2 regions of the Companilactobacillus farciminis KCTC 3681 genome follow, and region 1 is predicted to be linked to the other one. Evidence: riboswitches for the same ligand, from Rfam matches in the RefSeq annotation. Region 1 holds a riboswitch; the other holds the start of a gene.

The links. A riboswitch is a leader RNA that binds a small molecule or an ion and turns the genes downstream of it on or off. The one in region 1 is predicted to bind lysine.
Region 2: linked by a shared signal. The riboswitch ahead of lysA (diaminopimelate decarboxylase) and the one ahead of LF20184_RS02645 (amino acid permease) in region 1 are both predicted to bind lysine.

What each region holds. Positions count from the first base shown of each region.
Region 1 covers NZ_CP017702.1:558,808-574,853, reverse strand. Annotated here, with positions in the region: gene LF20184_RS02705 (hypothetical protein) at 1-185, opposite strand, end outside; gene LF20184_RS02700 (AAA family ATPase) at 175-1,401, opposite strand; gene LF20184_RS02695 (hypothetical protein) at 1,852-2,196, opposite strand; gene LF20184_RS02690 (FAD-dependent oxidoreductase) at 2,304-3,644, opposite strand; gene LF20184_RS02685 (NAD(P)H-dependent oxidoreductase) at 4,985-6,250, opposite strand; gene LF20184_RS02680 (NADPH-dependent FMN reductase) at 6,261-6,869, opposite strand; gene LF20184_RS02675 (FAD:protein FMN transferase) at 6,969-7,898, opposite strand; gene LF20184_RS02670 (FAD-binding protein) at 8,052-9,869, shown strand; gene LF20184_RS02665 (hypothetical protein) at 10,165-10,395, opposite strand; tRNA gene LF20184_RS02660 (tRNA-Thr) at 10,462-10,534, opposite strand; tRNA gene LF20184_RS02655 (tRNA-Asn) at 10,611-10,683, opposite strand; gene serS (serine--tRNA ligase) at 10,748-12,037, opposite strand; gene LF20184_RS02645 (amino acid permease) at 12,407-13,855, opposite strand; lysine riboswitch at 14,029-14,208, opposite strand; gene LF20184_RS02640 (helix-turn-helix domain-containing protein) at 14,300-15,817, shown strand.
Region 2 covers NZ_CP017702.1:920,130-936,175, forward strand. Annotated here, with positions in the region: gene dapF (diaminopimelate epimerase) at 142-1,107, opposite strand; gene LF20184_RS04430 (aspartate kinase) at 1,121-2,479, opposite strand; lysine riboswitch at 2,624-2,805, shown strand; gene lysA (diaminopimelate decarboxylase) at 2,883-4,166, shown strand; gene dapD (2,3,4,5-tetrahydropyridine-2,6-dicarboxylate N-acetyltransferase) at 4,182-4,886, shown strand; gene LF20184_RS04445 (N-acetyldiaminopimelate deacetylase) at 4,889-6,046, shown strand; gene dapA (4-hydroxy-tetrahydrodipicolinate synthase) at 6,047-6,916, shown strand; gene dapB (4-hydroxy-tetrahydrodipicolinate reductase) at 6,926-7,699, shown strand; gene LF20184_RS04460 (aminotransferase class I/II-fold pyridoxal phosphate-dependent enzyme) at 7,791-8,975, shown strand; gene LF20184_RS04465 (aspartate-semialdehyde dehydrogenase) at 9,000-10,061, shown strand; gene LF20184_RS04470 (hypothetical protein) at 10,162-11,469, shown strand; gene nrdD (anaerobic ribonucleoside-triphosphate reductase) at 11,730-13,940, shown strand; gene nrdG (anaerobic ribonucleoside-triphosphate reductase activating protein) at 13,882-14,451, shown strand; gene LF20184_RS04485 (heavy metal translocating P-type ATPase) at 14,715-16,046, shown strand, end outside.

The sequences.
Region 1 (16,046 bases):
TGATTTTTTGCAAATCCATAACTCAAATGCTCTCTAGCAAATGTTTTGGCATTTCTATCTCTTATAACATCTTCTTCTAACATATCACTTCTATTAAATTTTAAGAGGTCATGATCTAATAGAACATTAATAATAGCTTTTTCAGCTCCACCTTCGACTATCACAGCAATGTAATTATTGCTCATCTTTACATACCTCACGTCGATGTCCGTAATTTTTGATACTATTAATCGTTGCTTTTTTCAACGCAATATATGCACTATACTCTGGTGCTGTACCATCAATACTATTCGACATGAAGACGTCAGATCTCAAAATATCACTCCTTATTTTCGTACTTGAATATCTAGTCAATGATATTTTGGATAATCTTCTAGCTATAAATATTTGATCATTTCTATCCATATCATCTAAAAACTCCGAATAATGGGTGGTAAATACTAATTTGGCGTTATTTATATTAATCGCAGAATCTTTAAAATAATTAATAAAACTTCGAGCTATTGCATGATTAAAATGATTTTCAATTTCGTCAACGAAAATAATCCCACCACTCTTTAAAGTACGTAAAATTTGAGTATATAAAGAAATTCCTTTCGCTGTACCTGAAGATAAATAATATTCAATGGTAGCAAAATTTTGATCAGTTAATTCTTCTTCCCTATCTTTAAATTTTAATCGATAAAAAACTTTATTATTATCAGCCTTCTCAATTTTTAAATATTCAATACTTGGATCCAAATACTCAAGTATTTCACTAGGAACATCGCCAAGGTTAGGAATAAAGAAATTAGTATTTGTAAAAATTGTATTATCGGTAATCATTGGAATACGATAATTGCCAGCTCTAACAATCATTCTAAACATTGAATCATCTGATGCCAAAGCGGCAGCAACATCACTTTTCAAATTATTTCTATCTAAAATTAAATTCCTTTTCGAGAATGTTAATAAATCTCTTTTAGGTTCACTAACTTTAGCTTTCTTTTTAAAAATCTTTTCAGACTTAACTTCAAAATTGGACTCTAAACCATCAAATTTACTTCCAATAATAATTTGATCTTGATATAGATATTTATCGTTCCCATACAGGTACACTGTAAATTTTACATCAGAATCATCAAACAACACTTCTTTTAGTCTAGTTTCTTTTACAGACTTACCGTTGAACAATAACGACAGAATTCCCATAGTAATTTTCATTATCATGGTTTTCCCTGTAGCATTTTTACCTACAATTGTTGTTATATTGTTAGTGTAATTAGAACCAAATAAATGCATAAGAGAATCCGCATAATCTTGCGAAACTCTGCTATCAGTCAATAAAGAAAAATGCAAATTATTTTCAAATAAAGGATATCCTTCGATATCTAATGACAAAAAGCGTAATTCGTTTTCCATTTTTTCACCTCAACATTCAACTAGTAATTTAACTAAATAATATCAAAATATCCGTCCTTTAACCATAAAATATGTTTGAAAGCCTATATTTTTGTATTAAAGTCGCAAAAAAGGCTTGCTTGCGCAAGCCTGTCATCATATTATTTTTCATATTGCATACCTCTTGATTTAACGTAATTTGTGTTTTGCTTTGAATGTGTGTGAATGGTTTTTAATTCTTGTATTTTTGTATTTTTGAGTAATGTGATTCTAGTTTAAAAATTTCTTACCATTGTAATTTCTGATCATCTTAGTACAAACAGTTGCTAAGACGGAAACACCAGTAAGCACGAGCAAAGGATGTTTTCTCATAAAATTCACCTCGTTTTTTGTATAGCCATATTTGACTATGTATACATAGTACCGAGATATTATGAAAAAGTTTGTACTAAAATTTGAATTATTTGTGAATTAACTAAGAGGTGGTCGGTGCTTATCTATATTATTGCGAAATTCTTCTATCATAGCTTGATCAACTTCTGGTATGTCGGTTAATTTTCTCAACAGCCATTGTCCCAAGACAAAGTATTGCCCTTCTTCTAGAGTGAACTTCTGAGCGTAAACGTACTGAATTGCTTGCTCGTATTTTTGATGCATCAACAGCTCAGTTATATCACGATGGATCTTGTCACCTTGACCTTGTTGCTGTTCAAAGACTACTTCTGTCTTCTCGCCGTCTTTTTTGCCGACCATATAACCAAAACCTTCCGCAAACGACTTAATTTGACGCATGATGAAATCACTGTCTTCAGCCATAATATTCCCTCCACTTTACTCACAGTATAGGAAGAAATTGATCTTTTAGCCACAAAAATACCCGAAAATCACATTTAATATCTGATCTTCGGGTATTTATAAATTAATTATTTATCAGCTTTTTCCACAGCAGCTCCGGCTAAGGCACTGACGTAGTTAACTGGTTTGTCAAAGTTAGGTTGGAACAAGAAGTCGACCATGGACAATTCATCAATCGTAACTTTCTTTTGAATAGCTAATGACAAGAGGTTAGCTGATTGTGATACATCATACATACTTGTCAAAGCTCCACCGAGGATTTCTCTTGTTTCTGGGTCCCATACGAGGTTCATCAAAACAGGAGTAGTTGTCAACATGAACTCTGGACGATAATTGTCTTCTAGAGATACGCTGTCAACCTTCTTACCTAGGACTTCAGCGTGTTCTTTAGTCAAACCACTAGCAGCATAAGTTCTGCCAAATAATTCAACCGCTGAACTAGCTTGTGTTCCCATGTAAGGGGCTGTATCTTTTTCGATATTCTTACCAACCAAGATACCTTGACGAACTGAGTTAGTTGCCAAAGGAATGTATTGGTTGTCTCCAGTTGGATTGTAGTGAACGGATGCGGCATCACCGGCTGAGAAGACGTCTTCTTTACTTGTGTGCATGTATTTATCCACAATCAAGGCACCGTTTGGCAAAGTTTCGAATTCGTCAGCGAACATCTTTGTATTAGGACGGAAACCGACACACATAACAGCGATATCAGCTTCATAAGTATTTTTATCAGTTTTTACAATTACACTATGATCTGTTTCTTCAAATGATTGAACTTTTTCACCCATACCGAGTTTTACACCGTTATCAATGTAATCTTTTTCGGCAACAGCTGACATGTTAGGATCGAGGTTCTTACCTAAAACGTGTGGCAAAGCATCAATCAAAGTAGTTTCTTTACCAAGAGTAGCGTAACCTTCAGCTAGTTCAGCACCGATGTAGCCGGCACCAATAACGATGGCACTCTTGATATCTTTAGCATTTTCTTTCAATTCATTGGCGTTAGTCCAATTCTTGCAAAGCATTACACGACTTGAGTCAATGCCTGGAATTGGAGGGATAACTGGAGCTGAACCAGTAGTAATGACTAGCTTGTCATAATCTTGTTCAAAAGTTTCCCCACTAACTAGGTTTTTAACGGCTAATTTCTTATTATCAAAGTCAATATTTGTAACATCATGTTGCATGTGCATATGTGCGCCTAGTTCTGTCAAAGCTTCTGGACTAGCGTAAAACATTTTGTTAGGGTCTGAAACACGATCACTTACCCAAAGTGCGATCCCACATGATAGGAAAGAAAGGTTATCATTTCTTTCAAAAACAGAAACTTCCCAATCTGGATGTTCCTTCAAAATATTCATTGCTGAAAAAGTTCCCGCATGTGTGCATCCTACGATACTTACCTTCATAATAACTACCACCTTTTATGATTTAATATCATTATAGTTAATATTTTAACATAATTAAAGCGTTTACATACTATATTAAAAAATATATATAAATTATAAAGAAACCTAATTAAAAGTATAAATCACCTCACTTACGCCCCATAAATTGCTAAAGTGTCGTTTAAATCCTCACAAAACGAAAAAATAAACTTACCATTATAGTCACATAAATTAAAGTATTTGTGAAACTAAAAACAAATAATTATTTTTTCCTAAAATGAATTTAATTGTTTAAACACATGTGCTATATTATATGTGTGAAAGAGATAGAGATATGGTCAATGCAATTCCTTCCTTTTTTAACTCGAAAGGTTGCGATACACATCCTCATATCGTAACCGAATAGCTTACTCGCATTCAGGATAAAGTTGCCCCCCTCAATCAACTTTATCCTCCCCCCTCAAATGCGTTATCCCATTACAATAATTTACTTTGAATGCTTTCATTAATTAATTAATTACAAATCCCTCTCTATTTGACAAATATGGAAACCTCATAAGCATTCATACCTTTGTCTCTGACACTACTGGTAATGCCGTTACACATTAGGTGTAACAAAAAAACAAGCCCGTCCCCCCAGATGAGCTGTTTTTTTTTGCTCTTTTTTTCTTAATAGATCATACAAGCATTTTTATGGGTAATTCATTATATCAAAAAAATGGTCTATACATCGTGAAAAAATTTACAATGAGTTAAATATAATAACACGATATTTACATATTTATTTATTCAAAATCAAAAAATTATTTTTTCTAAAAGTGAATGTATCTGTTTAAACATATATGCTATATTATTAACTGTGAAAGGGGCAAAGATATGAAATGCAATTCTTCTTTTTTAACCAAAGAAGGTTGCGATACATCCTCATATCGTAGCCATAAAAACTCACTCGCATTCAGGATAAGTTGCCCCCCTCAATCAACTTATCCTCCCCCTCAAATGCGTTTCCCATTACAATAATTTACTTTGAATGCTTTCATTAATTAATTACAAATCCCTCTCTATTTGACAAATATGAAACCCTCACAAGCATTCATAGCTTTGTCCCTGACACTACTGGTAATGCAGAAAAAGACAAGCCCGTCCCCCCAAGACGAGCTGTTTTTTTTGCGTTTTTTTTATTCGAACGATAATCATCAATTTATTCCATTAGATTTTGTTTAAACATTACGAAGACAAACGTATTAGTCATATATGGTTAAACATATTTTTAATGATAATTTCACGCACCAATACAAAAATCCCGTTAGATTGTAAGCAAATTACATTCTAACGGGATATTTATTAACATCATTCAATACTTAATTTTTAGAAGCACTAGATGTGGCATCTACTTTTACTTCTGGTTTGACAGCAGGTTCATCAACTGATTCTGAAGCTCCAGAGTTTGCATCAACTGCTGGTTCACTTTCAGCTTTAGAAGCACCGGATGTAGCGTCCATTTTGGCATCTGGATCCGGAACTAATTTTTGACCAGTCTGTTGCAAGTATTGGTCAACGATTGGTTTGAGATCAACGGCCCATTCGTTAACACCTTTGCAGTTGTCGTTTTCATCATGCATTGCTTTGTAATAGTGCATTACGTGATGATCTTTGTCTCCACCAGGTACTGGCATAGAAACCAAATCTGTCTTGCCACTTCTCAAGTCATAGATAACTTGTTTAACATGCTTCATAACACGTTCGATATTAGGGTGAACTTTATCTAAAGCATCCCCAACTTGAGCAGGAACACGTTTAGCTAACATATCCTTTGCTTCGCCAACTTTGTTGTAGTAGATAAATTGATTATTTTCATCAACGTAAGTCAATTCAACAGGCATAGTCTTTAGGAAGTAGTTCAATTGATCAACTGTCAACAGGCCACTGTCCAATTTGACGTAAGTGCCACCTTCAACGGCGTTAACTTTCTTAGCAGCTTTGTCCAACCAGTCGTCATCGTTCATGTCGATACCTTGAATAGTTGTGTCAGTTCCCTTCTTAGCGGAAAGGTCTTCATCTTGATAGCCGTTTGATTGACTAATCAAGTTGATAACTTTGGCAAATTTGATAAAGTTTTGCAAAGTAGTTTGTAAGAAATCAACTGTTCTTTGGTCCTTCAAGTCACCATTTTCGTCAAAAGCTGTCTTAACGTCGCCTAATAAGAATTCATTACCAGGCAAGACAACCGCATTAACACCGGGTGCTTCAAGAATTTGTCTCAAATGTAGTTGGGCACGTGATGACCCTTGAGTATGATATGAAGCTCCGACGATCATAACAGGTTTGCCGTCGAAAGGATGTACTTCATAAGATAGCCATTCGATAACGTTCTTCAAGGCTACAGGAACAGTGTGATTGTGTTCTGGAGTAGCAATAATAACACCATCAGCGGCTGTGATTTTCTTACAAAGATTTTGAATAACCGGGCTATTTGTTTGGTCGTCATCTTGGTTGAACATTGGTACTTCATTGATATCCAAGACATCGACGTCGATTAGTCCTGTAAAATGTTTGGCGATAAAGTTTAATAATGTACGATTATATGATTGATCAGCGATTGATCCTGCAATTCCTACTAATTTCATATTACCCCTCCTAGTCTTTGTCCCATGAAAATGCGGCAGCCTTTTGTTTTGTAACGTCTTTAGCATTATTCAATTGTTTAGAAATATTAACGAATTGAAGAAAGTCTTGGAAAAGACCGTCTAATTCTTTAACAACATCTTTATCCTTTAAGTCACCATTATCATCAAAGGCTTGCAATGAATGTGCCAAAAGAAATTCTGAACTAGGCATAATTCTAGCTTTTAACTCTGGTGAATCGAGGATTTGACGTAATTGAGCTTGGGCACGTGATGACCCGAGAGATCCATAAGAAGCACCGGTAATCATAACAGGTTTGTCGACGAATGGATGGATTCCATATGATAGCCAAGCTAAGGCACTCGACAAAACGGCCGTTACAGAGTGATCGTATTCAGGAGTAGCAATAATGACACCGTCAGCGTCCTCAATCTTTTTGGCAATATCCTTAGCCAATTGAGGAACGTACTTGTCTGCACTCTTCTTGAAGATTGGCAAATCCTTGATTTCAACTAATTCAATTTCAGCGAAATCCTTGAAATGTCTCTTCATATACTTCAATAATTCACGGTTGGTTGATTTTTGGGAATTTGATCCCACAATAGCGATAAATTTATTCATAGCATTAATCATCCCACTTCTATTTTATTGTCATGTTAATTGTAAAATGTTTCACTAGGTAAAGCAATATAATTATGTGATTGTTTTCATATAGTATAGTTATATTTTCTTGAAGACGTCTTTCAATCCACTAGTTACAAAGGTTTCCAAATCTTTAGTAATAAAGACTGCTTCAATTCCCTTTTGTTCTTCAATCAAATCCATGCCACGTTTTATACCTTGATAAAATCCAATCGTTGACCAAATTTCGCCGTCGATCGACTTGTCGCTAATAATCGTCACACTGGCAAGGTTGTTCTTGATTGGATAACCAGTCTTTGAATCAAACATGTGGTGATATTCATGGCCATCAATTACCAACTTGCGTTCATAAATACCAGACGTTCCAATTGATTTTTCAGGAATATGCACGACACCTAAAGGAACATCTCGCGGTTTAATGGGATTTTGAATACCGATATTCCATAACTTGTCCTCATGCAAACTATCACCGACTAACAAAACATTGCCACCTAAATCAATAATTCCAGTCTGAACGCCACGCTTTTGCCAGAGTTTTTTGATTTCGTCAGCGATATAACCTTTGGCAATACCACCGAGGTCGATCTCCATACCCTTTTCTTGCAAAAATACGCTCATTTTGGCGTCGTCGAGGATTATTTTCTCTGGGTCGATAATTTGTAAGCGTTGCTTGATATCTTTGTCACAAGGCTTGTTAGCACCCTTAAAACCAATTTTCCACAGCTTGACCAAAGGTCCGATTGCTACGTTAAAGCCTAGGTGCTTACGACTGACTAAAACAGCTCGTTTGATTAGACCATACGTATCTTCTGGTACCTGAACTGGCTTGATACCGGCGTTATGATTGATCGACATGACCTCTGATTGGTTGCGATTGACGGTCAACTTATCTTCGAAGTTTTGAATCAACTTGTAGCCAGCTTCTAAATCGTCTACACCGCTAGGTTCTGCTACTGACAAATTGATCACAGTTCCCAATGCATAATAGCTCTTGTTAATTAACCCCATTGAACTTTCCTCAATTCATAAAAAATTATTTTACGATAGTGAACATCCTCTATCATAGTCTTTTGTGTCGTTCTCGACAAAGGTAAGTTATTCACAATATCCATAAAAAGAGTTATATTAATCCTAACATTTAGAGGAATTGGAGTGAATGAAATGTTTGAGGATTCAAAATTAAATTGGAACGCAACTTATGACGTTATCGTTTTAGGATTCGGTGGTGCTGGTGCTAGTGCTGCTAGATTTGCGGCTGACAACAACGCCAAAGTTTTGATTACTGACTCAGCTCCAGAGGGTCATGAGGGTGGCAATACTCGTTATGCTGGTCAAGTTATTTCATCAGGTGACAATTTAGATGATTTACGTAAATATTACGAAGATTTAGCTTTCCCATTGTCATATGACAAAGATTTGATGGAAACTTTCGTCAAAGGACTCTATGACATCCCTAATTACCTAGAAAATTATCTCGGCGTTAAACCATTTATCATGGGCAAACACCCAGAATCACCTGTATCTAAAGCTTTGTACTTCATGGCTCACGAATACCCAGAATTCCGTGGTCAAGCTACTCACGAATTAGTTGCTGTTCACGAAGGTGTCGCTGACTCTGCTCTTTGGAAGAATCTCCGTCAACAAGTCTTAGACCGTGCTGACAAAATCGATGTCTTGTATCAAACACCTGCTAAACACTTGATTCAAGATCCCGAAACAAAGGCTATCGTCGGTGTTCAAATCGAACGTAACGGCAAATTGCTCAACGTTAAAGCCAACAACGGTGTCGTCATGGCTACTGGTGGTTTTGAAAACAATCCTGAAATGGTCGAAAACTACCTCGGCGAAACTAGTCTAAATCCTATCGGTTCCCTTTATAACAAAGGTATTGGTGTCACAATGGCTAGTGAAGTCGGCGCTAAACTTTACAACATGAACAACTATGAAGCCTACGGTATTTTCCACGGACTAACTCCTAAACCAGCTAAGGGTCAACGTTCACAATTCTTGCCATTCGACTGGCCTGCTTTCCACCAAGGCAGCTTGATTGTTGTCGGCGATGACGGAACTCGTTACTTCGATGAAAATGAAATCCACCGCCACGGACACATTCAAGATCACGGCAACTGGAGAATTCCTCTAGCACAACGTCATCCATATGTTGTCTTTGACCAAAAGAAGTATGACGAACTAAAGAATGACAAGAACGCCCCTTACCCAGAATTCTTAGACTCAGTCGTTAAAGCTGATGATTTGAACAGTTTAGCTGAAGTTATGGGTGTTGACGCAGACAAATTGGCAAACACTATCAAAGACTTCAACCACTTTGCTGATATCAAACGTGACTATGCCTTTGACCGTGATGCCGATACTTTGACAGCCTTCGATGATGGTCCTTACTACTGCTTAGCCATGGTTCAAGGATTGTTGAATACACAAGGTGGTCCTGTTCACAATTCCAATGCAGAAGTTGTTGACGTAAACGATGAAGTTATCCCTCACCTATACGCTTGTGGTGAATTAGGAAGTTTGATGGGACGCCAATACAACGGTGGTAGCAATTTAGCTGAAAACTTGATTTTTGGTAAGATTGCTGGTGAAAATGCTGCTAAAGAAAAAGACGTTGAATCTGTCAAAGTCGATGCTAATACTTCAGCCAGTGTTCACGAAGAAGGTTTGGGATCAGACGTTGGCGAAGAACATTTTGAAACTAACGACAACCAATATATCGGAAAATCAACTGCTGGTATGGGAAATGAAATCGTCGTTCGTGTCACTGCCAATAGCAAAGACGACATTCAAGATATCGAAGTTTTGAAGCAAAGTGAATCTGACGATTACGGTCTCAAAGCTGTTAAGGAATTGCCAAAAGAAATCGTCGAAAAGAATACGGTCGATGTTGATACAATTTCTGGTGCTTCTGCTTCAAGTAAAGCTATTAAAGAAGCTGTTTCTAATGCTTTGGAACAAATTAAATAACCTGAATATTAAAGTCATTGAGTCATTTTTCTTGAAAGATGGCTCTTTTTTTTGGAAAAATCTAATTAAAAAGCTCTCATAGAATGAGTTAACACAATTTCATTCTATAAGAGCTTTTTAGAATTTAGTAACGTGGTATACCAACAGAATACTAATCTATAGTCATTCATCAAAAAAATTATTCATCTTCATCATCTGTAAATTTCAAATTTATTTGTTGAGCACCTTTTTTGTGTTCTAAGACTTTTTTCACAGTATACTTGCTTTTTAAATTTCCTTCTTTACTGATGTATTGCTACGTTTGGAGTTCAACTTTCAATAAATCAGTAGATCCAAATTGTTGGAAATTCTTTTGAATTGATTTTATGAATTCGGAATCTTCAATATCGGCAAAAAATTTCGTTATACCATCAGAGAATTTCCACTTTTCACGTTTTAAATCCATGCTTATAATTTGAATAAATATAATCTTTATCGTGACATCTAAATACTCTATTTCATCCATTGATAGCCAATAACCTTTCATTAAGAAAAATAAAAAGGACACCGCTAAACGATGTCCTTCATGGGAGGTATTTCATAAAATTATCAATGCCGTGTGCAGGAGTCGAACCTGTGACCGCCGGTTTACGATACCGATGCTCTACCAACTGAGCTAACACGGCTTAAAAAAATACACCTAATTCCAATGAACTAGATGTAATATATTGAGACACCTAGGTATTTCCTAAGTATTTATAACTCCGGATGTCAGACTCGAACTGACGACACCCTGATTAACAGTCAGATGCTCTACCAACTGAGCTAATCCGGAATAATTCAATAGCTCTTTAACAGAACTATTAAATCTTATCAATTTATAAGCCTCAGGTCAATAACTATTTGGCATTTTCTTTAGTAATTTTTGTAACTCCACCCATATATGGCACTAAAACGTCTGGAATTGTTACAGAACCGTCTTCGTTTTGGTAGTTTTCCAAAATAGCGGCAACTGTACGACCAGCAGCAAGTCCTGAACCATTCAATGTGTGAGCTAGTTTTGTCTTACCATTTTCGTCACGATATCTGATGTGAGCACGACGAGCTTGGAAGTCTAGACAGTTTGAACAACTTGAAACTTCACGGTACTTGTCTTGAGCAGGCATCCAAACTTCAAGATCGTAAGTCTTAGCAGAACTGAAACTTGCATCCCCACTTGAAAGAACGATTACGTGATATGGAAGTCCTAGTTGTTTAAGGATATTTTCAGCATTGGCTGTCAATTTTTCTAGTTCATTGTACGATTCTTCAGGTTTTGAAACTTTAACCATTTCAACCTTGTTAAATTGGTGCATACGAATCAATCCACGAGTATCACGACCGGCAGAACCAGCTTCAGAACGGAAACAAGGTGTCAAAGCTGTAACGTACTTAGGCAAGTCTTTTTCATCCAAAATCTTGTCAGCAAAGTAGTTTGTCAAAGGAACTTCGGCTGTAGGGATCAAAGTCAATGGATTTTCATCAACCATAACCGTGTAGACATCTTCAGTAAACTTAGGGAATTGACTAGTACCAAACATGGCATTGTTGTTAACCAAGTATGGAGGGATTACTTCTGTATAGCCTTCTTTTTGGTGTTGGTCCAACATGAAGTTGTAAACAGCACGTTCAAGTCTAGCACCCATACCAATGTAGTAAACAAAACGTGAGCCAGAAACTTTAGTAGCTTGTTCAAAGTCTAAGATTCCTAGTTCTTCACCGATATCCCAGTGGTGTCTTGGTTTGAAGTTTTCCTTAGGAACGGCACCGACTTTTCTGATTTCAACGTTAGTACTTTCGTCAGGACCAACGGGAACAGAATCGTCAGGAATGTTAGGTAGACGAACTAAGATGTAGTTCATTTTGCCTTGTGTTTCTTCAAGATCAGCATCGATTTTCTTGATATCGGCACCAACTTGTTTCATAGCAGCGATTTCGTCACTAGCATCTTCTTTATTGCGTTTCTTGTTAGCAATTCCTTGAGAAACCTTATTTCTTTCTTCCTTCAAAGTTTCTGTCTTAACTAACAATTCACGACGTTTTTCATCGTATGAAAGCAATTCGTCGATTTCTTCACTAGTAACGCCGCGTGAAGCTAATTTATTTTTGATCCATTCAGGGTCTTTTCTGATTAGCTTAATGTCTAACATAAATTCATCCTCCATTATTTGTGAACTTGCACGATTAGCCTATGTAACTTGTTTCCTGCAGTATAGCGGAAACGAGCTACTCAAGGGCTAGCCGTCCTTGTTCCGCTCTCTAATATAAAAAAAGGTCGAAACATCCCAATAAAGGGACGAATCGACCATTCGCGGTACCACCCAGTTTCAGAGTATACAAATACCCTGCACTTTCAGATTTTATCGGATCAACCCGAACGGAATTACCCGTTGCCAGAATGCTGGAATAAAACCTTGACGATTTTCACCGACCATCGTCTCTCTGAAAGGTTTGTGAGTAGGCACTCTCTTAGCTTTATATTCATTGTTAATCATAATTTAAAATGTTCTAAATATCAACTAGTAATGACCACCATTTTTAGTAGCTTCAACATCGATATCTTCTAGCTTCAAGAACTTTGTCTTATGCTTGACCTTGTAATAGATCCAACATACGAACAAAATAATCAAACCACTGTAACTGATCAAGAGACGGCCAATATTGAAGTCAACCATTGAACGCACATCTTGACCAATAATAATGATGATACCTAGGATGATGGCTAAAATTGGACCAAATGGGAACCACTTAGCTTTGTACTTCAAGTCATCAAGTTTGTAGCCTTTGTACAAGTAAGCTTTTCTGAAACGATAATGAGAAAAGGCAATCCCAATCCAAGCGATAAATCCGGTCAAACCACTGGCAGCAACCAATAGTTCGTAGAATGAATCACCATACAAACTAGTGAATAAGGCTGCTCCACCAACTAAAGCAGTTAGTAGAAGTGAAAAGACTGGCACACCACGACCATTAGTTTTTTCAAAAACCCTTGGTGCCATATTATTTTTACTCATTGACCAAAGCATACGACTGGCAGCATATAGTCCTGAGTTAGCCGCAGAAATAACTGATGTCAAAATAACAGCATTCATAATTCCGGCAGCTAGTGGAATCCCAACTTTCTTGAAGACAATCGTAAAGGGACTGATAGCAATATCACCAGCGTCTGATCCCAAAAGATTTGGACTAGTATAAGGAATCAAAGCACCGATAATAGCAATAGACAAAATGTAGAACAAAAGAATTCTCCAGAAGACTTGTTTGATAGCCTTAGGAATACTCTTTTCAGGAGTTGCTGATTCACCCGCTGTGATACCGATCAACTCAGTACCTTGGAAGGAGAACCCGGCAACTACGAACACGCTTAGAATCGCTGGAACGCCTCCAACGAAAGGTGCTTTCTTATATGTATAATTTGTCAAGCCAACAAAGTTTTGATTTCCTAAAATTCCTAATATACTTAAGACGCCGACAATCAAGAAGATGATAACGGCGGTAACTTTGATTGATGACAACCAGTATTCAGTTTCACCAAATGAACCTACAGAGATAAAGTTGATTACCAATAGAACAATCATAAAAGTCAAACTGATTTTCCATGAGGTCCAGCTTGGGAACCAATATTTTACAACTAAAGAAATTGTGGATAAATCGACCGCTAGAGTAATCGCCCAGTTGAACCAATAATTCCAACCTAACGCAAAACCAAAAGCAGGATCGATGAATTTGGTAGCATATGTCGCAAATGAGCCGGAAACTGGCATGTAAGTTGCCATCTCTCCCAAACTAGTCATCAAGAAGTAAACCATAATACCAATAGCCACATAAGCTATCAAGGCACCTCCAGGACCAGCTGTTGAAATTGAGGAACCACTTGCCACAAACAAACCGGTTCCAATTGACCCACCAAGTGCGATCATCGACAAATGACGGGTCTTCAACGACCTATTCACATCATTATTTTCCATCTTTCATTCCCCTTTTTGGATATAAAAAAAATCCTTATTATCAGAGGAACTACCGACAATAAGGATTATAATTATCCCATTAATCAATAGCTCAACGAATTAGAGAGTGTCTTCGTTTGCCGGCAATATTGCGGAAACGAGTCGCGAATAGCAGGTCCCTGTGCTTTTGCCCAGAACCCGAATGCCATTCTCCACTCTCTAAAATCGACAGTCCACCACCTATTAAGCAGCAGCCCAATCAAATTACCAAGTAGGGATAATTGATTTCGGCAAACTTTCCTTTCATATCTTTTCAAAGTACCCTATCCATACTCCAAAATATTAATAATAAAGATTGCACCTCTATCTGATTACAAAACATTATAAATAAATGTTAAGATAGTAGCAAGTAGTGTTTCATTTATTATTAAAATATTTTAATTAAACGTTACCGGGGGAAGACAAATGTTGGAGCAAATTTTCTTAGTTAAGCAAGACGTAGAAAAATACCGCATGCTTACTGTAATAAAATCTTTACCTCCTCGTGAAGTAAACTTAAGTAACATTAGTAATCGACTGCAATTCACCTACCAAAAAACGTATAATATTTTTCAAGCATTATTGGAAGATCTAGCTGATGTCGCTCCCGATATTGACCCTACCGACACAAAAATCGAGTCAATCGACTTCAGAAAAGTTTCCATTGATACTTACCGACTATTTTTGGTAAAAAACTCAGTCGTTTTCCAAGCCTTCAATTATGGTTTGACTAATGCCAATCCGTCATTTGAAAGCTTTAGTGACGAACACTTTACGAGTAAGTCCACTTTAAATCGTAGAATGTCCAAATTCAGAGCCTTTCTCAAAAACTTTGGTCTCAAGATTTCCAACTCGACACTTGAAATCAAAGGTAATGAGAAAAACATCCGTTGGATGGCATACTACGTCTATTGGTATACATATCACGGGCAAGAATGGCCATTTAGTTTGATTCAAGAAAACTCAATCGACCAGATTATTGGTCGTACCGATATTACTTTCGACAACCCGATCGTACACTTCCAATTAAAATATTTTCTAGCAATTTCTCGGATTCGCTTGATCAAACGTCACTATATTGACGAATTGCCATATTACAGCGATGTCTTTGGTACCCAAAATCTGGGCGAAGATATTTTGACGCAAGAAGACTATCCAATCGTGCCAGTAACTGCTTTGGACAATGAAAACAAATTGGTCAACCTCTTCAGAAGAACTGCCTTCCAACCTAGTGATACCTCATTTGAGCAACCAATCAACGCTAACGCCAGAATCAATCCGAAGTTCTATGCGCTCGTTTATCACTTTATAGATTTCTTGAAGGAACATTATCACGATGATATGTCGCTCTACCACAATCAAAAGACTTTGAAACATATTATGACCTATGTAACGCGTGATATCGTCTTCTATTACATCATGGCGCCTTATTCTTTGATGCATCTGGATTCGATGTACCCTAATGAAGATAGCGAGAAGAACTTTACCGACTTGTACAAAGACGTCTACACATTCTTCTCTAACATCGATCAAAATGAGTTCCCCGGAATTTACAACGCTGCCGAGTTGATTTCTAAAGACTTATATCAAGTTTTGCCTAGTTATATCTCCACCATTCGTGCTGAAGATATTATCAAGGTCAAAGTCTTGATTGATCCTGGTAATCAAACCGCTGAAGTTGTTTTGAGAAATATCCGGACTTTGGACTTCGTGGAAATCGTTCCTAGCAATGTTTTCGATGATGTCGATGTATTGATTACTTCATTGGATGTGTTGCCTTTGGATATCGAACGCAAGAAGTATCCTGAGAACTTGAAGGTTATTCCTTGGGATATCTCTTCAACGCGTCCTGATTATATTTGGCTGTTGATTCAGTTGAACCAAGTTTATGTTAAGAAGATCAAGACTAAACAAGAGGAAGAAAAGAAGAAAAAGGCATTGTAGTGCTATACTGCCGTCGTCCGCAAAAGCCCTGTGATTGGCTGGAACGCTGCCGGCACTATTTTGAGCTTTTGCATGGCCCCAAAGACGCAAAATCTCAAAACTAGGCCTTTCACTAAGCGATAAATCGCTAAGTGAAAATTTGGCGGCTGAGCCATCACAGGGCTTTCGCTCCCGACTAGATAGTTCTTCTACTTCTTAATTACGTTAAAAATCAAAATAGCTCTATAAG
Region 2 (16,046 bases), 360 kb from region 1:
AAAAATTATTACCGACTAGATAACGTTTCTTATCGTTATCTAGTAATTCAAGATCAAAAAAGGCCTCTATTTGGAGAATGATCACTCCAAATAGAGGTTTTTGATTTGTTGATATTAAAAATATTTCCACTAACCAAATAGTTACTTAGAAATACTATCAACAAAGGCTTGATAGTTTTTTTGTTCACCAGTTTCAGTTACTTTCAAATTGCTTAAATCATTATTGTGTAGATCCTGTTCACTGAGTTGAATTTCGTGAGTGAAGGTAGCATTGCCAATTAAATGCAATTCGCTGAGTTCCTTAATAGAATTTAGGTTGACGTGAGTTTTAACCATGCCACCAGGATTATAAACTGAAATATCCTGTGTTGGATCGAATTCATTGGCGTGAAGCAAGGCAAAAATCAAACTAGTAGCTGACATACCAGTTCCACAGGCATTTGTAAAGCCAACGCCACGTTCATAGGTCTGCACGAATAGCTCATTGGTATCTAGTATCTTAGCAAAACTGACGTTGACGCCTTCGGGGAAGTAAAGATTAGTGGAGTTTAGAGTCTTTCCTAGGGTTCCTAAGTCATCTTCATTGATTTCAGGTACGAAACTGATTAGATGAGGATTAGGAACAGCCACAGCAGAAAATGTTTGATCGAGTAAAAATTCAGGAACCTTTTGGTCGATCATTTCAGTCATTTGTTGATAGCTGAAAGGTAAGTCCGTGTTGTTAAAGGAGATAGGAGCAATTTCGACGCTAAAAGCAGGAACGCCTTTATAAAAGTCATCGGCTTTTGAAACGGACAAGGGAGCTTCAAGTGTTTCGACTTTGAATTCATCTAGTTGATATTTTTCGGATAAATAACGGCTGACTGTTCTTAGACCGTTACCACACATTTTGGCTTCGCTACCGTCAGCATTGATGACACGCATCTTTCCGAGACAATTTTCACTAGTGTCGACGACTAAGAGTCCATCTGCACCACCGAGTGTATTTTTGCATAAATTGATGGCTAGAGCTTTTAATTGGTCATCGGGTAGGGGAGTTTCTAATAAAGTTTGATCAAGGATGAAAAATTTGTTTTCTGAACCATGAACTTTGAGTAATTTTACCAACTTGTTCACCTCATTAATTGAAGAATTTTTTGTAAATCTGTCTGACGGCTTCGTCGGCATCCGATTCTTGAACGCCTAGCATAATGGAGATTCGTGATGCACCTTGGTTGATCATATGGATGGCGATATTGTTGTTAGTTAGTGAGTCGATAATTTTGCCAATCGTATTGACGTTGTGAGCAATGCTTTCGCCAACGACCATGATGATAGCATAGTCGTCAATCCATTCCAGGTAATCAGGTTGCAAGACTTCTTTGACATCGTGACAAAGGTTGCTGATAGTAGTTTTGTCCAGTTTGGTACGGTCGAAAATAACTGTTAAATCATCAATACCAGAAGGCATGTGTTCGTAAGAAATATTGTATTTATAAAAGAGTTGCAAGAGTTTCAAAGTAAAGCCGACTTCTTTATTCAACAAATAGCGATGAATATAAAGGGCTGAAAAACGTTTGGAACAAGCAATCCCAGTGATTTCGTTTGAAGGATTGAATAAAAATTGTTCAGGAACGATCAAAGTCCCTTCAGCACTAGGGTTGTTGGTATTTTTAACATTGACTGGAACTTGTCCTTTGACCGCTGGAATGATGGCTTCATCTTGGAAGACTGAAAATCCCGCATAAGATAGTTCTCGCATTTCTCGATAGGACATCTTCTTGATTGCTTGTGGATGTTTGACAACGTGATTATTAGCAACGTAAATCGCATCAACATCAGTAAAGTTTTCGTACAAGTCTGCGTGCAATCCACGACTCAACATTGCTCCAGTGATATCAGAACCACCACGAGAGAAGGTAAAAATACTGCCATCTTGACTGTATCCAAAGAATCCTGGGAAGACTATGCGACTGTCTTCTGGTACATCAAAATTCTCTAAGTTGCGATAAGTATCTGGTGAAATATCGGCATCGTTTGGTTGTCCATGAACGATAATGCCAGCCTTTTTAGGATCAACGAAAACTGATTTAATGCCTTGGGAATTCAAAACTTCATTCAAAAGAATAGCATTGAGAAATTCACCGTGAGCTTTGAATGCTGCCATTAAATGTTCATTATCCGAATAATTTTCTTTAGCCAAATTGATTAATTTATCTTTTAGAAGTTTTATGACGGAATCATCAAGTTTAAAATAGTCGCTTATTTCGTGATATCTTGAGATAATCTCCTTGATAATATTAGTATGATCTTCATTTTCGATAACTTCATTAGCGTACTCGATTAACAAATCAGTAACTTTAGTATCGCCGTGGTATCGTTTTCCGGGAGCTGAAGTTACGATCACCTTTCGTTCTGAGTCATCTTTAATAATATTAATGACCTTTTCAAATTGTTCTCCGGTTGCGAGGGAACTGCCCCCAAACTTAACGACCTTCATAACTTACACCTCTAAAATTAAATAGTTTTTAATGATGAGTGTATCATTTTTCCCCATTATGACAAGAAAAAAATATTAATTATTAGAAATATGAGAATATTTTTAATATCACTTGACGTATTATGAGTGTTGTTATAATCTTATACCAACAAAAGAGGTCGCAATCGACATGAGTAAATGAGGGAGCTTCTGTAAGAGCTATGAACTTATTGAAAGGGGAAGTTGCCGAAGCACTAAATTTTACAGGATTTAGCGAGCTGGGGCGTATTAGAAGATGATACGAACTGTCGTGATCAAATAGTCGGTCACGTTGAGCTTATGACAAAATTGATGCAGATTATTTATGGATCTCTTTGTTATTAAGCAAGGAGATCTTTTTTATTTGGTAAAAGGAGCAGTGATTATGATAATAGATGATTTAAAGAGTGAAAATGGCCATTTGATGATTGGTGGCGTTGATAGTGTCGAGTTAGCAAAAAAATATGGAACTCCGCTTTATGTTTTTGATATTTCTCAAGTCCGTAGCCAAATAAGAAAATTTAAATCCGCGTTTGAAAAGAATAATTTAAAATATCAAATTAGTTATGCTAGTAAGGCTTTTGCTGTTAAAGCTATCTACCAAGTAATGAAACAAGAAGATGTTCATATCGACGTTGTTTCTGGTGGTGAATTGTATACCGCATTAAGTGCTGGCTTTCCAAGTGAAAAAATTAGTTTCCATGGCAACAACAAGTCTTACGATGAATTGTTGATGGCAGTCAAAGAACATGTCGGTGTGATCATGTTGGATAATTTCCACGAAATCGACTTGTTATCACAGATTTTAAAACAAGAAAAAGCTACGACTAAAGTAATGTTGCGTTTGACACCAGGAATTTCCGCACACACGCATAAATATGATCAAACCGGTCAAACTGATAGCAAATTTGGTTTCGATGTTGAATCTGGTCAAGCAGATAAGGCTATGAAATCAGTTTTGGATGATGAGAATATGGAACTTACTGGTATCCACGCTCACATTGGTTCTCAAATCTTTGGAACACAAGGTTTCGTCATGTTAGCTAAGAAGATGATGGAAATTGCCAAGAAATTCCAAGCTGAATTTAATTATTGGCCTAAAGTTATCAATCTTGGCGGTGGCTTTGGAATTAGCTATAACGAAGATGATGATCCAATCACTGCTGACGAATTCATTGGACAAATTGCTGATGAATTGAAGAAAACAAACAACGAAGTTCCAGAAATTTGGATCGAACCTGGTCGTTCAATCGTTGGACCTGCAGGTTATACACTTTATACCGTTGGTTCAAGAAAAGATATTCCTAATCTAACTTCTTATTTATCAGTTGACGGTGGCATGGGCGACAATATCAGACCAGCCTTGTATCAAGCTAAATATGAAGCTGTTATCGCTAATAAGATGGATCAACCAAATGAACAAACGGTTCACATAGCTGGAAAGTATTGTGAATCAGGTGATATCTTGATTGATCAACAACAATTGCCAAAAACAAAGCCGGGCGATATCTTGGCAATGTTAGATACAGGTGCTTACGGATATTCGATGGCAATGAATTACAATCGCAATCCTAGACCTGCAGTAGTTTTCGTTGAAGATGGTCAAGATAAGTTAGTCGTTAAAAGAGAAACTTATCAAGATTTAACTAGTTTAGATTTGGATTATTAATTGGAGGAAAGATTTATGAAAAAAATGAGTGCAGAAGAAATTATTAATTATATAGGAAACTCTAAGAAAATTACCCCTGTTAAAGTTTATGTTCAAGGGGATGTTTCAAATGTGAATTTTCCTTCAGATGTCAAAGTTTTTAAGAGTAATGATTTAGCAATTTTAATCGGAGACTACAAAGCAATTGAACCAATTTTAAAAGATAATGATTTTACTGATATTTATGTTGAAACAGCCGCTCAAAATTCAGCCGTACCAATGCTAGATATCAAACACATCAATGCTCGAATCGAACCCGGCGCTATCATTCGTGATCAAGTTTCAATCGGTGAAAATGCCGTGATCATGATGGGCGCAGTTATTAATATCGGTGCAGAAATTGGCGACAAGAGCATGATCGATATGGGAGCTGTCCTTGGCGGTCGTGCCATTGTCGGTAAGAATTCTCACATCGGTGCTAATGCTGTTTTGGCTGGTGTCGTTGAACCTGCTTCTGCTCAACCAGTAAGAATTGGTGATAACGTTATTGTCGGCGCTAATGCAGTCGTTCTAGAAGGTGTTCAAGTTGGTGACAATGCGGTCGTCGGTGCTGGTGCTATCGTAACTAAAGATGTTGCTGAAAATGAAGTTGTAGCCGGAGTTCCTGCTAAAGTTCTCAAAGTTAAAGATCAAAAAACAACTGATAAAACTAAAATTGAGAGTACTTTAAGGAAGTTATAATTATGGCTTTGACAGAGGAGCAATTAATTCAAATAAGAAGACATTTGCATACTATTCCCGAGCTATCGATGCAAGAAGTGAAAACACATGCCTATCTTCTCGAAGTGATAAAGCAATTTGACAAGACTAATTTGGAAATTAAAGAGCTACCAGAACTACCAACTGCTCTGTTGGTGTTAGTCAAAGGATCAAATCCTAAGCGCAATCTTGGTTATCGTTGCGATATGGACGCTTTGCCAGTAACTGAAGAAAATGGTTTGGACTATGCTTCAAAAAATCCAGGCGTGATGCATGCTTGTGGTCACGACATTCATATGACAGTTGGATTAGGAATCTTAAATTATTTCAGTGAGCATCAACCACTTGATAATTTGGTTTTCTTTTTTCAACCAGCTGAAGAAGCCGATAGTGGCGGCAAGGTTGCTTATGATTTAGGAGCATTTACTGGAGATTTTCACGTTGATGAATTTTATGGTCTTCATGACAATGCCCAACTAAAAACTGGTGTGATAGGTTGTCGCAATGGTACTTTATTTGCTGGAACGACTGAAGTAAACGTCACTATCAAAGGTAAGAGTGGTCATGCTGCTTATCCGCACTTGGCTAATGATGCTGTTGTAATTGCAGCCAATTTTATCCAACAAGTGCAAACAGTGATTTCTCGGAGTATCGACCCAGTAAAATGTGGCGTGATTACTTTTGGCAAGATGGAAGCTGGCGTGATTCGTAACGTTATCGCCGGTTCAGCTCGTTTAGAAGGTACGATCAGAGGTTTGACTCAAGACATGATTGAGTTTATCCGTCAACGTATCAGAGAAATTGCTGAAGGTTTAGAGAAGTCGTTTAATTGTGAAATTTCAGTGGAATACAATCAAGGTGGATATTATCCAGTCGAAAATAATCCTGCTTTGACGAAACGTTTTATTAATTATATGAAGAATAATTCTCAAATTGATTTTGAAGAAACTGAGCCCAAAATGACTGGTGAAGATTTTGGCTACTTGATCAACAAGATTCCTGGAACAATGTTTTGGCTCGGTGTCGATAGTAAAGGTGCACTTCATTCAGCGGATTTCTTGCCACATGAAGCTGCAATCAAAAAGGGGATTGATGCGATGGTCGGTTTCTTAAATTATCGTATGGATTTGGAGGAAGATTAGATGTTTGAAAATGTTGATTTAATGACAGCGATAATTACGCCGTTTGATGATAATGAAAAGATTGATTTTTCAGCCTTGAAAAAATTGACTGAACATCTACTAGCTACAGGCAGTAAAGGCTTTGTCGTTGGTGGCACGACTGGTGAAACGCCAACTTTGACTGAAGATGAAAAGTTGGAGCTTTATCAAAAGTTTGTTGAAATTGTTGACGGTCGTGTTCCTATCATTGCTGGTGCCGGTAGTAACAATACTGCTCAGACGATTGATTTTATTAAGAAAATCAGTCAGATCAAGGGAATCGATATGGCCTTAGTTGTAGTGCCTTACTATAACAAACCTAATCAACGTGGGATGAAAGCTCACTTTGAAACGATTGCCAAGAATTCGCCTTTGCCAATTATGATCTATAACATTCCTGGTCGAACCGGTGTTTTGATGGAAAAAGAAACTGTTGTTGAATTGGCCAAGAATCCTAACATTCAAGGTGTAAAGCAATGCAATACGATGGAAGACTTAGAATATATCGTTGAACATGCACCAAAGGATTTTAACGTTTATAGTGGTGAGGACGCTCAAGCACTCTTTGCTAAAGTTGTCGGTGCTAATGGTGTTGTGTCAGTTGCTTCACATCTTTATGGAACAGAAATGAGCGAGATGTATCAAGCTTTGGAAGAAGGCAACTATCAAATTGCTGGCAAGATCCAACGTCAATTGACACCTAAGATGGCTGCCTTGTTCATGTATCCTTCACCTTCACCGGTTAAGGCAGCTTTGAATCACGTTGGTTATCAAGTTGGTGGCTGTCGTTTGCCAATCTTAGCTTTGAATGAAGCAGAACAAACTAAGTTATTTAAAATTTTAGATCTTTAGGAGTTTTTTATGATAAAAGTTATTATTTCCGGCTTTTCTGGCTCGATGGGTCAAAAGGCTGTCAAAATGGTCGAAGATTCTGATAATTTACAATTAGTTGCTGGGTTCAACCCCATTGAGACCGATTTAAATCCTGAGAGTTATGGCCTTGATAAAAATGTGAAAATTTTTAATAAACTGACTGATATTGAAACGGATGCCGATATTTGGATCGACTTTTCCATTCCGAGTGCCGTTTTTGATAACACGAAATTTGCTATTGAACACAATATACGTCCAGTCATTGGAACTAGTGGAATGAGTGAAGAACAAACTGCTGAATTAAAGAAGTTAGCTGATCAAAAGCATCTTGGTGGTATTATTGCTTCTAACTTTGGATTATCAGCTGTCTTGATGATGAAATTTGCTCAAGTGGCAGCCAAGTATTTTGAAGAGTCAGAAATCGTTGAAAAGCATCATGAAGATAAAATCGATGCACCTTCAGGAACCGCTTTAAATACTGCTAGATTAATCTATGAAGCAAGAGGTCATGACCAAGTTCAACACAGTAGTGAGGATCCATTGCAGACCCGTGGTGGCGATTATCACGGGACTAAGATTCATGCCTTACGTTTGCCAGGCTTTGTTGCCGATGAAGAAGTTATCTTCGGTGGGGTTGGCGAAACTTTGACTATCTCGCAAAGTACGACTGACCGTCAATCATTTATGACTGGTGTAAAGTTAGCTATCAATGAAGTGGTGAAATTGGATCACTTAGTAATCGGTCTCGAACAAATTATTTAGAAATTATTTCAAAAAATTACAAAAACTCTAATAATTTAGTGAGTTTTGTATTAGAATTAAACTACATTTAATTTTTAAGGAGTGTTGAAGAATGCCAGAATTAGATTCATCAGTAAAAAATGTAGTAAACGAAACGATTGCCCCAATGGGTAGATCAATGATCAGAGAATTTGCTGAAAAATTTGCAAAGATTCCTGGTCTAGTTAAATTAACTCTTGGCGAACCAAACTTTAATGTACCCGAACACGTTAAAGCAGCTGCCATTGAGAGTATCAAGGAAAACGAATCTCATTATTCAGACCAAAAAGGTTTCTTGAGTCTTAGAGAAGCTATTTCAGGTTACTTGGATAAACAATTCGATCTTCAATACGATCCTGAAACAGAAGTTGTCGTAACTATTGGTGCTACAGAAGCAATCTTTGATACTTTTGCCGCCATTATTAACCCCGGTGATAAGGTGATTATTCCTACACCAACTTTTGCTCTATACATTCCGATTGTTAAGATCCTTGGTGGAATCCCAATTCAAGTTGATACAACTGCTGACGGTTTCCAATTGACTGGAAAACATTTGGCTAAAGTTATTGAAGAAGAAGGCGAAGATAAGGTTAAAGCCTTGATGCTAAACTTCCCAGGTAACCCAACTGGCTTTGTTTACTCAAAAGATCAATTGCAAGAACTCGTTGATGTGGTAAAAGACAAGAACATGTACGTTGTTTCCGATGAAATTTATGCTGAATTGACATACAGTCACAAGCATTTCTCAATGGCAAAACTTTTGCCAGGTAAAACAATTTTGATCAACGGTCTATCTAAGTCACATGCTATGACCGGTTACCGTATCGGTTACATTGCTGGACCAAAAGATTTTGTTGAACAAGCTAACAAGATGCATGCCTTTACCGTTACAGCTCCTTCTAACCCAGCTCAATTTGCTGCTGAAGAAGCTTTGAAGAATGGTATCGATGATCCAATCGCAATGAAGAAGATTTACCAAGAACGTCGTGATTACTTAGTTGATCAACTAAACGATATGGGTTATGAAACAATCTTGCCAGAAGGTGCTTTCTACACATTCTCCAAGATTCCTGAAAAATTCGGCTTGAGTTCAATTGAATTTGCCGATAAATTGGCCACTGAAGGTCTCGTTGGTGTAACACCAGGTGTTGCCTTTGGTAAAGGTGGCGAAGGTCATTTTAGAATTTCTTACGCCGCTTCAATGGAAGATATTCAAGAAGCTATGAAACGCTTGAGAAAGTTCACAGAGAGTTTATAAATAATATTTAAGGGATGAAGATTTATGAGTGATGAATATACAGTAGCAATTTTGGGTGCCACAGGTGCCGTTGGAACGCGTTTAATTCAACAATTAGAACAATCAACTATTCCTGTTTCAAAAGTAAAGTTATTAGCATCAAGTCGTTCAGCAGGAAAGGTTTTACAATTTAAGGGCCAAGATGTGACCGTTGAAGAAGCCAAACCCGAATCATTCGATGGTGTCGATTTAGTTTTGGCATCAGCTGGTGGAGCAGTTTCCAAGAAATTTTTACCAGAAGCTGTCAAACGTGGCGCTGTTTGTGTTGATAATACTAGTGCTTTTAGAATGGAAGAAGATGTTCCATTGGTCGTTCCAGAAGTGAACGAAGCTGCACTTTATAATCATCACGGCATTATCGCCAATCCTAACTGTTCAACTATCCAAATGATGGTTGCACTAGAACCAATCAGAAAAGCTTTTGGTTTGAAGCAAATTATTGTTTCAACTTATCAAGCTGCCAGTGGTGCTGGTCAAAGTGCTCTAAACGAGTTGTATTCTGAAGCACAAGATTACTTAGATGGTAAAGACATGAAAGCCGACATTTTTCCAACGAAGGGCGATAAGGAGCATTATCCTTTAGCTTTCAACCTCTTACCACAAATCGATGTTTTGGAAGATAATCTTTATTCTCATGAAGAATGGAAGATGATCCATGAAACTAAGAAGATCATGTTAGGCGATATGAATTCACCTAAGATCAAAGTCACAGCAACTTGTGTCAGAGTGCCAGTGCCAATTAGCCATGGTGAATCAATTTATATTGAAGTTGAGGATAAGTCAGCTACAACTGAACAAATTCAACAATTGATCAAGGATGCCCCAGGAGCTGTCTTGCAAGATGATCCAAAGCATCAAGTTTATCCACAGCCTATCAATGCTGTAAATAGTCGTGATACTTTTGTTGGTCGTATTCGTCCAGATTTGGAAAATGATGGAGCTTTCAATATGTGGGTCGTTTCTGACAACTTATTGAAGGGTGCCGCTTGGAATACAGTTCAAATTGCTGAAAGACTAGTTGCCGACGATTTGGTTCGTGTAAAGTAAATAAAATCAATATGGGATGCAGAAATAAGCCTGCGTTCCATATTTTTTTTGCTATTTCTGTTAAAATGTTAGGAGACATTTAATTTCAGGTGAGAAAAAAATGAAGCGAATAATGAATGTATTTAATGAGGGCGTTTTAGACCTGTTGGCTAACGCTGGAGTTGCGATTCCGTATTTTTTCTGTTTGACGTTATATAACCAAAACAAAAATATTTTTGTCTTTGCGTTGCCATTTTTAATGCTCTATACTTTTAGAGCTTTGGGAATGCTATTGACGACTTTTATTACCTTGCCAGCTTCGACGATGCTATCGATGTCGAATCTGTTTGGTGTGATTGGCTCGCTTTGCATGCTAGGAGCTAGCAATCCAGTTTTTGGTATTATTGGTGGGGTGTTCTTAGGTCTAGCTTCTAGTTGGATCTGGCCATATTATTTGACGGTTCGTTCTCGTGGCAAGATGGATAAAGAATTTAAATTCAATCGAATGCACACTTTGTCGATGGTTTTGACGATTATCTTATTGTTGATTGTTGAACTAATTGCTACGAAGACTAAGTTGTTGAACTTGTCATTTATTTTGTTAGCTTTCTTATTCTTTACTGCGATGGTCGGTGGCATGAACGTTACGCACCGTTTGACCTTTTATCAAGGCTTAGAGAAGAAACCTAAGTTTAGAATCAATTCGTTTTTTAATTTGATCGTGTTAGCGAGTTTGGTCATGTTGTTATTCATCATTCGCTATACGCGTCTAAAAGAAGTTTCCAATACGATTGATTTAGCAATCAGCATTGCTGCTATCGTCTTGTTCTTGATCCTCGCATACTATCAATTAGGGGTTCATAAAAAGATGTTCCCAGTCAGTTTGGTTGCCATCAATCGTGGGGTGGTCATGAACTACGTAATGCTGTATGCCATCTTCGACAGTACGATTCGCTTCAAATTCAATACTTTGATGTTAGTTTATACGCTTTATCTGGTCGGTTTTGAATTAGGACCAGCTTTGTTGAAAAAACGTCAAAATTGGCGTTATCCTTTATTGTTGCTAGGTTTAGTTTTGGCATTGTTTAATTACACATACTTTGTTGGCTTGTTCTTATTAGCCGTATTTGTCGGAACCGATAATCGAATTTTGAATGACGCACTTTATACTGATCCTGATTTAGATTCCGAACGAGCTTTCTTGATCAAGTATCAGTTGTCTTGTGTTGGAAATGTATCGCAACAATTGATCTACATGACGACAATTTATTTCATCAGTTACTTTACTGATATTAATGCTTTAGGATTCTTCAATAACATTTCCAACGGCCCAACTAATTCGACGCTTTATGGAGTACATCTATTTATTACTGCTATCGTCTTTATTTATGCGGCAGTCACATTTTATTTTGCTCGTGAAAAAGAATGATTTGAATCATTACAACGCTATGAGATTTATTTTATTGAAAATAGTTGAGCATAGAGAAATTCAGTACTGTTAAGTAAATTTGAAAGTTATAACGGCTGTTTGTGAAGTCGTTTCAATGATATTTTTTAGAAAACAAAAATAAGACTACTATATATTGTATGCGTGTGTTATATAACACCTACATATGGTATTTGGTAGTCTTTTTTATTATTTAAAATTTTATAAAATGGTTGTATAGATTAAAGATTGGGGAGATATAAATGACCACGCAATTAACTCAATTGATAGAAATCCCAGTTGAAAAAAGAAGTGGCTTCAAGACTAAGTTTTATCCATATAAAATTGAATTTGTGCTAGATAAGTTGGACTTGTCTCGAGTTCAACAAGATAATTTGATTGAGAATTTTGTATCTGAATTCTTAACGGCTGATTTGATGACAACCAAACAAATTCGCCAGGTTATTACGGATAGTTTGATTGCTCAAAATTTGAATCAAGCTGCAAAATCTTATCAGGACTATTTTATAAGTGAACAGGAAAGATTTGCTCAAGCAACTAATGTGAAATTAAACATCGAGAAATTATTTAATCGCAATGAGCAAGTGGTGCATGAAAATGCCAATAAGGATAGCAATATCTTCAACACACAGCGTGATTTGGAGGCCGGTGTAGCAAGTAAAGCTTTAGGCTTAAAAATGTTGCCAGACATCGTAGCTAAGGCTCATTTGCGTGGCGATATCCATTGGCATGATTTGGACTATTCACCAGTGACGCCAGAGACTAATTGTTGTTTGATTGACTTTGATGAGATGTTAACTAATGGCTTTAAAATCGGTAATGCTTGGGTGTCTTCGCCCAAATCGATTCAAACGGCTACAGCGCAAATGTCACAGATCATCGCTAACGTTGCCTCGTTGCAATACGGTGGTTGTTCAGCTAATCGAATCGACCAATTACTGGCGCCTTATGCGAAGTTAAATTATCAAAAACACCTCAAGGATGCTCAAAAATGGATTGTCGAAGATAAGCAGATTGAATTTGCTAAAGAAAAGACGAAAAGAGACATTTACGACGCTATGCAAGCACTTGAATACGAAATCAATACTCTTTATTCATCGCAAGGCCAAACGCCGTTTACGACGATAAATTTCGGTTTAGGAACGAGTTGGATCGAACGTACTATTCAAAAATCGATTCTAGAAATTCGAATCAAGGGCTTAGGTAAGGAACATCGTACGGCAATTTTTCCTAAGCTGACGTTTACGATCAAACGAGGGTTGAATTTGAGTCCTGAAGATCCTAATTACGATATAAAGCAATTGGCCTTGGAATGTTCTACTAAGAGAATGTATCCAGATCTTTTGATGTATGACAAAATTGTTGAAATCACTGGCAGTTTTAAGACGCCGATGGGATGTCGTTCATTTTTACAAGGATGGCAAGATGAAAATGGTCGAGAAGTTAATTCGGGTCGGATGAATTTAGGCGTTGTAACGGTCAATTTACCACGAATTGCTTTGGAATCAAAAGGTGATATCAAGCTATTTTGGGAAATATTCGAAGAAAAAATGCAAATTTGCCATACTGCTTTAGAATATCGAATCAAGCGAACTAAAGAGGCGAAACCTGAGAATGCACCGTTACTGTATATGTATGGTGCCTTTGGCAAACGTCTAAAAAAAGATGATTCAGTGGACGAATTATTCAAGAATGGTCGAGCAACAGTATCGTTAGGATACATTGGCTTGTATGAAGTTTGTACACGATTCTTTGGCAATGATTGGGAACAAGATTCCAAGGCGCATGATTTTGCCGAAAGCATCACGAAAGCCTTGAATGAAAAATGCGCTAAATGGGCCAAAGAGAGTGGTTACCACTATAGTCTTTACTCGACGCCAGCAGAGTCATTGACTGATACTTTTTGTCGAGATGATTTAGAGAAGTTTGGTTCCATTCCCGATATTACAGCTAAAGAATACTATACAAATAGTTTTCACTTTGACGTCAGAAAACATCCAAATCCTTTTGAGAAATTGACTTTTGAAGAAGTCTTTCCTAAATATGCTGCGGGTGGATTTATTCATTATTGCGAATATCCTAATCTCCGTCAAAATCCTAAGGCTTTGGAAGCTGTGTGGGATTGGGCTTATGATCATGTAGGTTATTTAGGAACTAATACTTCAATTGATCACTGTTTTAAGTGTGGTTTTCAAGGAGAATTTAATGCGACTGCCAGAGGTTTTGCCTGTCCAGATTGTGGCAATAATAATCCGGAATTTTGTGATGTCGTAAAGAGAACTTGTGGATACTTGGGTAATCCTCAACAAAGACCGATGATTCACGGGCGACACATAGAAATTGCTTCACGGAAAAAGAATATGACTTCGGAGATGATTAAAAATGCGGCTAAGCATGAGAGAACCAAACAATCCGACTCCCAAAGAATGGTTAAGCGCGGACCACAGTCTTAAAAGAATTGCAGACTATAAACCGTTTAATTTCGTCGATGGAGAAGGAGTCAGATGCAGTCTTTATGTATCAGGATGTCTTTTTCGATGTCCAGGGTGTTATAACGTTGCCGCTCAAGATTTTCGTTACGGTAAACCTTATACCAAAGAATTAGAAGACCAAATTATCAAAGATTTGAGTCAAAGTTATGTGCAAGGACTAACGTTGTTAGGTGGAGAACCTTTCTTGAATACTGAAGTGTGTCTATCGTTATGCAAACGAATCAGAAGAGAATTCGGACATGACAAAGATATTTGGTCTTGGACAGGTTACTCTTGGGATGAGATGATGCAAGAATCTTCTGATAAATTAGAATTATTATCGCTGATCGATATCTTAGTTGACGGACGATTCTTACTCAGAAAAAAAGATCTATCGTTACAATTCAGAGGCTCATCCAATCAAAGAATCATTGATGTACCAAAGTCTTTGGCTAGTGGCAGCGTTGTGATCTGGGATAAATTAGTTAAATAAGATTATCAGTTGATAAATAGCATCTATTTTAAAAGCAAATAGATGCTATTTTCTTTGCCTTTTTTGACCTAAATAAGACATAATATTAGCTAAATCAGTTTCTTTCCAGATTAATTTCATGGCATGAAATCTACTCATGTAGCTTATTACAACTTTTTATTAAAAATGATAATTAAATGAGAATCATTCCAGAAAAGCCTTTAAAAAACTTTTGAAAGCAGTTATAATCTGGGTAAAGATAATAATCGGAGGGATGTGTTGTCATGAACTCAGATAAAATAAAACTATATGGAACTTTGGCTATCGGTTTCATTGCGGCGGTTTTGGAATTTATCTTCCATTTGCCTAATTATGCCCAATTGATTATCAGTATCTTAGGTTTGTTATTAGCTTTGATTATGTTTATTGATATGATCAAAGTTTTGAAATCTGGTAACTTTGGGATTGATTTGTTAGCCATTACGGCTATTGTGGCTACAATTGTTTTAGGACAATACTGGGCCGGTTGGATCGTGTTGTTGATGCTAACAGGTGGCGATACCTTAGAAGAATATGCTGCCAATAAGGCCAAAAGTGAATTGAAATCACTCTTGGACAATACGCCATCAAAGGCACATCTTTTAAAAGACGGTAACGTTACTGATGTTGATATCGATGACGTCAAAGTAGGTTACAAGATTTTGGTCCGTCCTAAAGAACAAGTGCCAGTTGACGGATTAGTTATTGATGGACAGTCAGAAATTGATGAATCTTCATTGACAGGTGAATCGGTTCCGGTGAATGTTTCAGAAGGTAGTCACGTCATGTCTGGTTCCATTAACGGTGAAAATCCTTTCCAAATTAAAGCGGAAAAGATTGCGGCCGACTCAGAGTATCAAGCAATCGTTAAATTAGTTAAGGAATCAGAAACTCATCCGGCTAAATTTGTTCGCTTGGCTGACCGTTATGCGGTACCGTTTACTTTAATTGCTTATATCATTGCCGGTGTAGCTTGGTACATATCAAAGGATCCAGTTAGAATTGCTCAAGTTCTAGTTGTAGCTTCACCTTGTCCGTTGATTTTGGCAGCGCCAATTGCCTTTGTTTCAGGAATGAGTCGCACGAGTCGTAACGGTATCATTATCAAATCTGGAACGGCTTTAGAGAAACTCAATTCAGCTAAAACGGTAGCTTTTGATAAAACTGGGACAATTACCAAAGGAAAATTAGTTGTCGACGAATTTAGAACGACGAATTACTTTGATGAAAAAACTGTTATGTCATATGCTGCTTCAATTGAACAGAATTCAAGTCACGTTATGGCCGAAGCAATTGTAGATTATGCTAGAAGCAATAATGTAGCTTTGAAAAAAACCGACGATTTGAAAGAGATCACGGCTGAAGGAATTGTTGGTAAGGTTGAAGGACATGTAGTAAAAGTCGGTCAAGCTAGTTTTGTTACCGAGGAAGCTGTCGATGAAGTCAAAGGTTCAGGGGTTTACGTATCTATTGATGATCAATATGCTGGTGTGTACAGTTTGCTTGACCAGATTCGTCCAGAATCGAAATCAACGATTGCCAAATTAAAAGATTTTGGTATCAAAAATATCTTAATG